Regions from separate parts of the Akkermansia sp. KLE1798 genome, predicted to be linked through region 1. Evidence: riboswitches for the same ligand, from Rfam matches in the RefSeq annotation. Region 1 holds a riboswitch; the other holds the start of a gene.
What was found. A riboswitch is a leader RNA that binds a small molecule or an ion and turns the genes downstream of it on or off. The one in region 1 is predicted to bind cobalamin.
Positions count from the first base shown of each region.

Region 1 (4,237 bases):
GACAAGGGCGCCGTCACGGAGAATCTGGGAGTTCCCGGTCAGGGTGGCAATGGAGCCGTAGGCCACATTGAATTGATTGACCAGTCCGGCGGCTTTTTCCGTGGAGATGGTCCAGTTTGCCTCATTGTCTGCACTGCCTACGTTGAGCGTAACGGAGGAGTGGTGGGTGGCGGTATCCGACTTGTTGGTGTTGACGGTCGTCCGCACCGTGTAGTCGAACAGTCCGGGATCGCTTCCCGTGCCGGAGAGCAGCGTGATGGTATCCACGGAGCCTTCCTTGCCGGAACCGCCCAGTTCCCAGATGCCGGTGATAGAGGCGCCTGCGTGGACGGTGATGTTGTCCGCGGTGTTTTCCGTAGAGAAGCCGGAGCCCGTATAGGAGCCGCTGTACAGGGCATAGGCCGTTCCGCCGTCTCCCGTTGCCGCGGCTTCAACCATACCGGTGGATCCGATGGTTGTTGTGATACCGGCGCCGCCCATCAGGGCTGCGGCCGTGCCGCCGGAGGTTGTCGCGCTGACGGTTCCGTTGATGGTACCTGTGGTGAGGGAGAATTCAGCCAGCAGGCCGTGGGCCGCCGCGTTTCCCGTGGAGGCGGCGGAAATGGCGCCGCCGATATCGCCCACGGCCAGGGAGCCTGTGGCGGAAGCCCCGGCGGCCGTACCGGCCATGGCCTCGGCCCGAATGGTTCCGGCTACGTTGCCGATGGTGATGTTGGAATGGGTTTGGTTGCCTGATTCCTCTCCCGCGTAGATTCCATAAGCATCCATGCCGCCGGAGGCGGCGGTAATGGCTCCCGCAGCGCTGATGTTGCCCAGCGTGATGTTTTCCCTGGCCTCAATGCCGAGAGCGGAGAATGTCCCGCCGGCATCAGTGGATCCGGAATTAGCGGTGATTTGTCCGTCGATTTGGGAAATATTCACTCGTCCGTAATTGGACTGGATGCCTCTGGCTCCATATCCGGAAGTTGTCACTGCGGAGATGCTGCCGGTAGCCGAGATGGTGCCGATTTCGACATCCTTGTAGCGCGGTCCCTGGTAGTCCATGGTGTTTCCGTAGGAATACAGTCCCCTCGCAAAGTTCCCGGTACCCAGGGTGACGGAAATTTGCCCCGCAAAGGTGCCGATATCCAGTCCACCCTGGTAGGCATAGATGCCGTTGGACGAGAAGTTGGCCGTAATGGTCATGACGGAGGATTCCGCCATGGTTCCGATGTTGATCATCTTGCCGTAGCTTCTGATGCCCGTGGCATTGGTATTGGCTGCGGAGACGTTGAACTTGCCGGCGATGGTGCCGATGTCCAGGCTAGCTCCCGATGACGTATCAATGCCAAAGGCATTGTTTCTGGTGGAGGAAACGTTGAAAACGGCTTCTTCCGCAATCGTGTCTATGCTGAGGGGATCGGATTTGCCCCAAATTCCGCGTACGTTGCTGGAACCGGTCACATTGATGGTGGCGGAGACCGTTCCCAGAGCCGGGTCTGATGCGGTTCTTTCCACTGTGGCGTCACGGGTTCCTTCCAGGTTTTCCCTCCCGGCGTCCTGTGCGTGGACCGGGGCCAGCATGCCAAGGCAGGCCAGAGTCATGGCCACGGCCTGCATTTTATGCCTGGCGTGGCAGGAGTCCGGTGCGGCGTGCGTGCCGCAGGAGGGAAAGTCCGCAAGAGCGGGGGAAATCCCGGCCGCCAAGGGGGCCGGGCCATCATGGTCTGCTCCGTTCAAGCGGAGCGTTTTTAATGAATGCATGTGTATGGTCTGAATGCCGGAATACTCGCCGACGGTTCATAAATACTTCGAGGCTGGCGATCTGGCTCATTGCCCGGTTGTATTCCGGACAACATACAGTGGCGGTACCGCTCCGGATTCACACCGGATTCCCCATTTATTTCCTGCTCGTGCCGCGAGCTTCCCGGAAGTGCCTCCCGTATTTACGGAGGCAGGGCATGCCTAACATACCGTGCCGCGGCTGTCAATGGGAAGTTGTACGGCGTCCGGAGGGTCGGTTTCTCTTGTCATGAAACATCGCCGTGGTAAAATCACTTATCCAATTTTGGCGTTTTATTGTTTTGTCAATGGAATAAAAGATAATGAGTTATTCAATCTTCTCTCCTGCTTCCGCACCGTATTTATCCGGTGCAGGTAATGGAATAAAGCCCAGAGATGCCTGGGTGGATGTCATGCGGGTTCTGTCCATGCTTTTCATTATGATTCAGCATGCACCCATGCATTACTTCCCCATGGCCTGCATGACCCGTGCGGGCGTATTTTTCTTTTTTATGGCGGCGGGTTATTTCCTGGCCCGAAAGTATGCCGCCGCCTCTTCACCGGTACCCTGGCTGAACTGGAAAAAGGCAGCTTTGATTTTATGCGCCTATGTGTTTTGGATTTTTGTTTCCATGGTTGTTTTCGGATTTCCTTCCACCCTGGCGGGGTGGGTGGCAAATATGGGAATCGGGCGCGTTCCGCTGGGAGGAGTTTTATGGTTCCTGAGGGATCTGATGGTTTTTGTGCTGATTTCGGGCATATTGTTCCGGATTCCGAAGGGCTGTCTGGCCGTTCTCTGCATGGCTTCCCTGATTTTGTTCAGTACGGAGTATTCTGACAGCCTGTGGTTTTATCACAGGGACATGGCTTGCAATGTCATTCATCCCAGAGGATTGGGCGCATTTGCCCTGGGCATGCTTTTAAGCCGCTATTCCCTTAAAGAGTTAAAGGATATGGTTGGGAAGGTGTGGGTGTATGTCCTGATTGTTTTTCCGGCCGTTTTTGCATGGGAAGTGTACAACAGGGTTCATGAGTCCGCGTTGTTCTTCTGCATGGGCGTGCTGTGGATGGCTTCGTGTTCCTTGCTGGCGACGCGGTATTTGCCCAGGATTTCGTCTTTTTGCGCGCGCCTTGGGCCTTCCATCTTTTTTGTGTATGCCGCCCATATCCTGATGTATCAATTCCTGATTTGGCTTGGATTGCCGGAGGGGAATTATTGGATATGGGGGCTGGCTGTTCCCGCGGTTTTTCTTACTCTCAGCGGCGTGTATTTCCTGCTGGGCAGGATTTGTCCGGGAGTATTGAGGTATATTGCGCTGAAGAGTTGAGCATCCGTCACTTTTTCACGGTGACGGGGAGCCCCGCCACCATGAAGTAGACTTCATCCGCGCTTTTTGCCAGAAGCTGGTTGGCGATGCCCAGGCCGTCGCAGTAGTGGCGCGTTTCCGGGTCCGGCTGGACGATGCCCATGCCGGTTTCCGAAGAGACGAGCACCCACGGCACGGGAGACCGGGAGATGAGTTCCTTCAATTCTTCTATTTCCCGGACCAGGGCATCCTGAAACGGAAGGTATTCCGCAGGGTTCTCCTGGTTGTACAGGATGTTGGAGGCAAGCAGGGTGACGCATTCCAGAATGACGCCGTCCACCTGTTCCAGCAGACCGGATGCCTGCACGGTGGCGGCCACGTTGCGCGGGCATTCCAGCGTGGGCCATTCCTGCGGGCGGCGTTCACGGTGCTTGCGGACGCGGTATTCCAGGGAGCCGGAGCCGGACCAGACTTCCGCCGTGGCAATGTACAGGATTTTTTCCCCGAATCCGGAGGCGATTTTTTCAGAGTACTGGCTTTTGCCGCTTCTGGTGCCCCCTACGACGAGCGTCATGCGGGGGCGGGAGGTGTCAGTGTTTGGAGACATGGCGTTGATAGGATTCCAGCATGGTCTGGTGGGAGTTCAGGAAGTCATCCAGACTGAATACTTCCAGCGTGATAAGAGGGGTGAAGCTGATGTCCCACATGGGGTGGAGCAGGGCGTCCAGCACAGGGGCGGGCATGTGGTGCAGGGATTTATGGTCCCTTTTTTCCAGTCCGTGCAGATGGCACATGCGGATGTCTGGCAGCCAGAGGGGAAGGAGTTCCTCCGGTTTCAGCCCTTCCTTCCAGACATGGCCGATGTCGAAGCAGCGGGAATGTTCCGTGGCGGCGACCAGCCCGTCCAGATAGTCCGTCGGATGGCGTTCCAGGTTTTCCAGGGCCAAGTATTCCGGGGCGGGCAGATAGGGCGTGATTTGCTCCAGGGAGCGGAGGATTCTTTCCGTTTCCTCCTCCGTCAGGTGCGGACGCATGTCCGGTCCGGGGATGTGGTCTGTGACCACGTGCATGACCCAGGTATGGGGTTCCAGTTCCCGGGTGAGTTCAATGGTGCGGATGATGTTTTCCGTGTATCGGCGGGAGGATTCGGGCGTGGCGAATCCCCCGTC
Region 1 covers NZ_KQ971088.1:95,776-100,012, reverse strand. The annotation lists gene HMPREF3039_RS09115 (autotransporter outer membrane beta-barrel domain-containing protein) at 1-1,686, opposite strand, end outside; cobalamin riboswitch at 1,777-1,935, opposite strand; gene HMPREF3039_RS09110 (acyltransferase family protein) at 2,085-3,089, shown strand; gene HMPREF3039_RS09105 (bifunctional adenosylcobinamide kinase/adenosylcobinamide-phosphate guanylyltransferase) at 3,097-3,675, opposite strand; gene cbiR (cobamide remodeling phosphodiesterase CbiR) at 3,659-4,237, opposite strand, start outside.

Region 2 (4,237 bases), on a different contig from region 1:
TTCCACGAAGTGGACGCGGTCGTGGAATTCGCCCTGCTTGCCGGCATTGAAGGTTTCCACGGGGCGGTGGTAGCCCATGACGCGCGTGTACACGGTGCAGCGGGTGCGGTCCTGGGCGTATTTGCTTAGTATTTCCTGTTTGGTCATTGTCGTTTCGATGATTGGGTTGAAATGAGGCGGCTGGTTGAAAAGGGAGTTATTCGTGCCTGTGGATGTGGAGCAGTTCCTCGTCGCAGAAGGGGCAGTACTGGTGCTCTCCGCGCAGGTAGCCGTGTTTCTCACAGACGGAGAAGAGCGGGGTGACGGTCAGGTACGGCATACGGAAGCGGGTCAGCACCTTGCGGACGATGTTCCGGCAGGCTTCCGGGGAGCTGATGGCTTCATTCATGTACATGTGGAAGACGGTGCCCCCTGTATAGCAGCACTGGAGTTCGTCCTGGAGCTGGAGGGCCCGGAACAGGTCGCTCGTGTGGTCCACGGGGAGCTGGGAACTGTTGGTGTAGTAGCGCTGGCTTACAGGGCCGGCCTGGATGATGTCCGGGTAGCGTTTCTGGTCTTCCCGGGCGAAGCGGTGCGTGGTGCCTTCCGCGGGAGTGGCTTCCAGGTTGTACAGGTTGCCCGTTTCCTCCTGGTATTCCTGCATGCGGAGGCGGATGAATTCCAGGATTTCTTCCGCGAACTTCCTGCCTTCCTCCGTGGTGATGTCCATGGAATCGTTGGAGAAGTTGCGCAGCAGCTCGTTCATGCCATTGACGCCGATGGTGGAAAAGTGGTTGCGGAAGGTGGGCAGGTAGCGCCTGGTGTAGGGGTACAGGCCGCGGTCATACATTTCCTGGACGAAAGCGCGCTTTTTTTCCAGACAGGATTTGGCCAGGTCCAGCAGTTCCCCCAGCCGTGCGAACAGGGCTTCCCGGTTTTGTTTGAAGAGGTAGCCCAGGCGCGCCAGGTTGATGGTCACCACGCCGATGGAGCCGGTCATTTCCGCGGAGCCGAACAGCCCGCCGCCGCGCTTGAGCAGTTCCCGAAGGTCCAGTTGGAGGCGGCAGCACATGGAACGCACGGCGTCCGGCTTGTAGGCCCGTTCGTCAGGCACGCGTTCCCCGTTTTCATTGACGGTGTATTGGCTGCCGATGAAGTTCTGGAAGTAGGAGGAGCCTATTTTGGCGGCGTTTTCAAACAGGAGCGGGACGTTTTCCCCTTCCCAGTCGAAGTCTTCCGTGATGTTGACGGTGGGAATGGGGAAGGTGAAGGGCTGTCCCGTGCTGTCACCTTCCGTGAGCACTTCATAGAAAGCCTTGTTGATCAGGTTCATTTCCTTCTGGAAGTGCTTGTAGGTCAATTCCGTCAGGCTGTTCACCCCGCGTTCCTTGGCCAGGAAGAGCAGGGCGGGGTCTTCCACTCCTTCAAACAGGTGCTCTCCTCCGCTGAAGGGGGGCTGGTCCTGAAGGTCGCGCGGGACGGTCCAGTCGATCGTCACATTGGTGAAGGGGGACTGCCCCCAGCGGGAGGGAACGTTCAGGTTGTACACAAAGCTGCGGATGTCCTTCTTGACGCGTGTGAAGTCCGCCTGGTCCTTGAAAACGTAAGGGGCCAGGAAAGTATCAAAGGAACTGAACGCCTGGGCTCCGGCCCATTCACTCTGCAGAATGCCTAGGAAGTTGGCCATCTGGCCCAGGGCTTCCCGGAAGTGGCGGGGCGGCCGGCTGTTCACGCGGCTGCGCACGCCGTTGAACCCTTCATTTAGAAGGTTGCGCAGGCTCCAGCCCGCGCAGTAGCCCGTCAGGCAGTCCAGGTCGTGAATGTGGTAGTCCCCTTCCCGGTGGGCGGCGCCTTCCCGTGCGGAATAGACCTGGTCCAGCCAGTAGTTGGCGATCACCTTGCCGGCGGTGTTGTTGATCAGCCCGGCATTGGAGTACGTGGTGTTGGAGTTGGCGGCGATGCGCCAGTCGCTCTGGCCGATGTATTCCTCCACCGTCAGCTTGCAGTCCACATACGTATTGCCGGAATACAGGCCCGCGATCTGTTCGCGCTGCATCTTGTGGAGGAAGCGGTAGGTGATGAAAGCCTTGGCGGTTTCAAAGTATCCGCAGCGGAACAGAGCCCGTTCAATCAGGTCCTGGATTTCCTCTACGGTTGCGTTGTCCTGGTGGCCCAGCTTGGCCTCCACCTCTTCATAAATGGCGCGGTTGTAAACGGTGCCGGAACTGTGGAATGCCTTTTTAATGGCTTCCTCGATCTTGTAGCCCTGGTATGGTTCCTTCTTTCCGGAACGTTTGATGATGCTTGTCGCCATGGTGGATGTCTCGCTTGAAAGGATGATGACCGCTCATCCGCGAGCCTGGCACAAGCCTGGAAAATCATAAGCAGGGGAAGCCGCGTGCAACTCGTCCGAAAAACGGTACACGAGGGAACCTGTGCGTATGTTCATCCTGTCCGCGGGATGGGAGATACGGCAGCATCAGGTCGTCTTCTGGCTCCCGGTGCGACATGTGATGGGGACTTCCCGATTGCCTGGCAATCAGTGTCCGGTCCATCGTCTACCGGTTACAGCGGCGCGTCCGCGACGGATTTTCACCGTCTTCCGTTACCTGCGCTGGACTGCAATGAACCATAGAATATATGGGTCTGCAAGGAAAATGTGCAAATGATGTATTAAATATTTACCATCATACAATATATTGTACCATTCCTGAGAGGGATGATTGAAAATGAGGCATCCGCCTGCATCATGGTACCATATGTGCCCGGAAGGGCTGCCTGGATACCAGCAAGAGAAAATGGATGAAAAATTAAGGGTTTTCCGTTTTACTCCTGTATTGTTTGATTCGGCCGGGTTATATATCAGATGATGGAACGGTGGCATCAGAATTCCGCGTTGATCATTCAAACACCGTCCTTGAAGGGAAAAAGCGATGCCGCGGGATTTTTTTATATCATTCCGAAAAATGATTAATGAAGAAATTTTATAACTGGTTTTTTTGTATATATGAATATGCAACGATTTACTCTCTCATTCAACATGCTGCAACAAAGTTCCCTGGTCCTGTTTCTGTCCTTTTTATCCGTATTCGGAGTTGCTTCCGGCGCTTCTGCGGACTGGAAGGAGAAAACCATCAGGGAAAATCTTGAACTTGTAGCTTCGTGGCAGATAGCCCATCCCGTCAAGCGTTCCCCTCTGCATTGGACCTACGGGGCGTTTTATTCCGGCCTGGTGCAGTATGCCCTGGCCCATCCGCAGAGCATGAAGCTTCAGGCCGTGAGGACGGTCGGGGAAGGCAGCCAATGGGGCGTTCTGAAACGGCCCTACCATGCGGATGACCATGTGATCGGCCATGCCTGGATGGAGATGGCCATGGAAGATGGAAACCCCGCCGCCGCCGAAAAAATCCGTGCCGTTCTGGACAAGGTGATGGCCCGGCCCTCTTCCGCCTCCCTTAAATTCCAGACGCCCGGATGCCAGAACCGCTGGTGCTGGTCGGACGCCCTGTTCATGGCGCCCCCCGTATTCGCGAAGCTGGCGGCCTATACCGGAGACCGCCGGTATCTGGAATTCATGGACCGGGAATACAAGGCCGCATACGATTATTTGTTTGATAAGAAGGAGGGCCTGTTTTACCGGGATTCCCGCTACTTCACCATTCCGGCGGCCAACGGAAAGAAGATGTTCTGGAGCCGCGGGAACGGCTGGGTGATTGCCGGGCTGCCGATGATTCTGCAGGACATGCCGCGGGACTGGCCCACGCGGCCCTTTTACGTGAACCTGCTCAAGCGCATGGCGGCGACATTGAAAAAATGCCAGTCTCCCGACGGTTCCTGGCACGCCAGCCTGATGGACCCCGCCGAACCGCCCCTGAAGGAAATGAGCGGAACCCTCTTCATCATGTACGGCATGATGTGGGGCGTGAACCAGGGCTACCTGGACGAAAAGGAATACCTGCCCGTCATCCGGAAGGCATGGCAGGCGGCCTGCGACGCCGTGAACGCGGAGGGAGCGCTGGGTTGGGTGCAGCCGATCGCGGACAAACCGGGGCATTATTCCGGAAATGATACGGAGGTGTACGGTTCCGGAGCCTACCTTCTGGCCGGCTGTGAATTGCGTAAATGGGTGATTCGTCAAGATCATCCGCGGCGGAAGACCGTTTCCGTCGCCAACCCCTTGAATGTTTTCCGGCCCCGGGAAACGGTGTCCGTTCCGTGGAATCCCGGAAAAGGGCGGGATTCTTCCCGGCTGCGCGTG
Region 2 covers NZ_KQ971093.1:32,128-36,364, forward strand. The annotation lists gene nrdD (anaerobic ribonucleoside-triphosphate reductase) at 1-147, opposite strand, end outside; gene HMPREF3039_RS10445 (ribonucleoside triphosphate reductase) at 197-2,293, opposite strand; cobalamin riboswitch at 2,444-2,628, opposite strand; gene HMPREF3039_RS10450 (glycoside hydrolase family 88 protein) at 2,993-4,237, shown strand, end outside.
Region 2: it holds a riboswitch for cobalamin, as region 1 does, so the genes downstream of both, HMPREF3039_RS10445 (ribonucleoside triphosphate reductase) here and HMPREF3039_RS09115 (autotransporter outer membrane beta-barrel domain-containing protein) in region 1, are expected to answer to the same signal.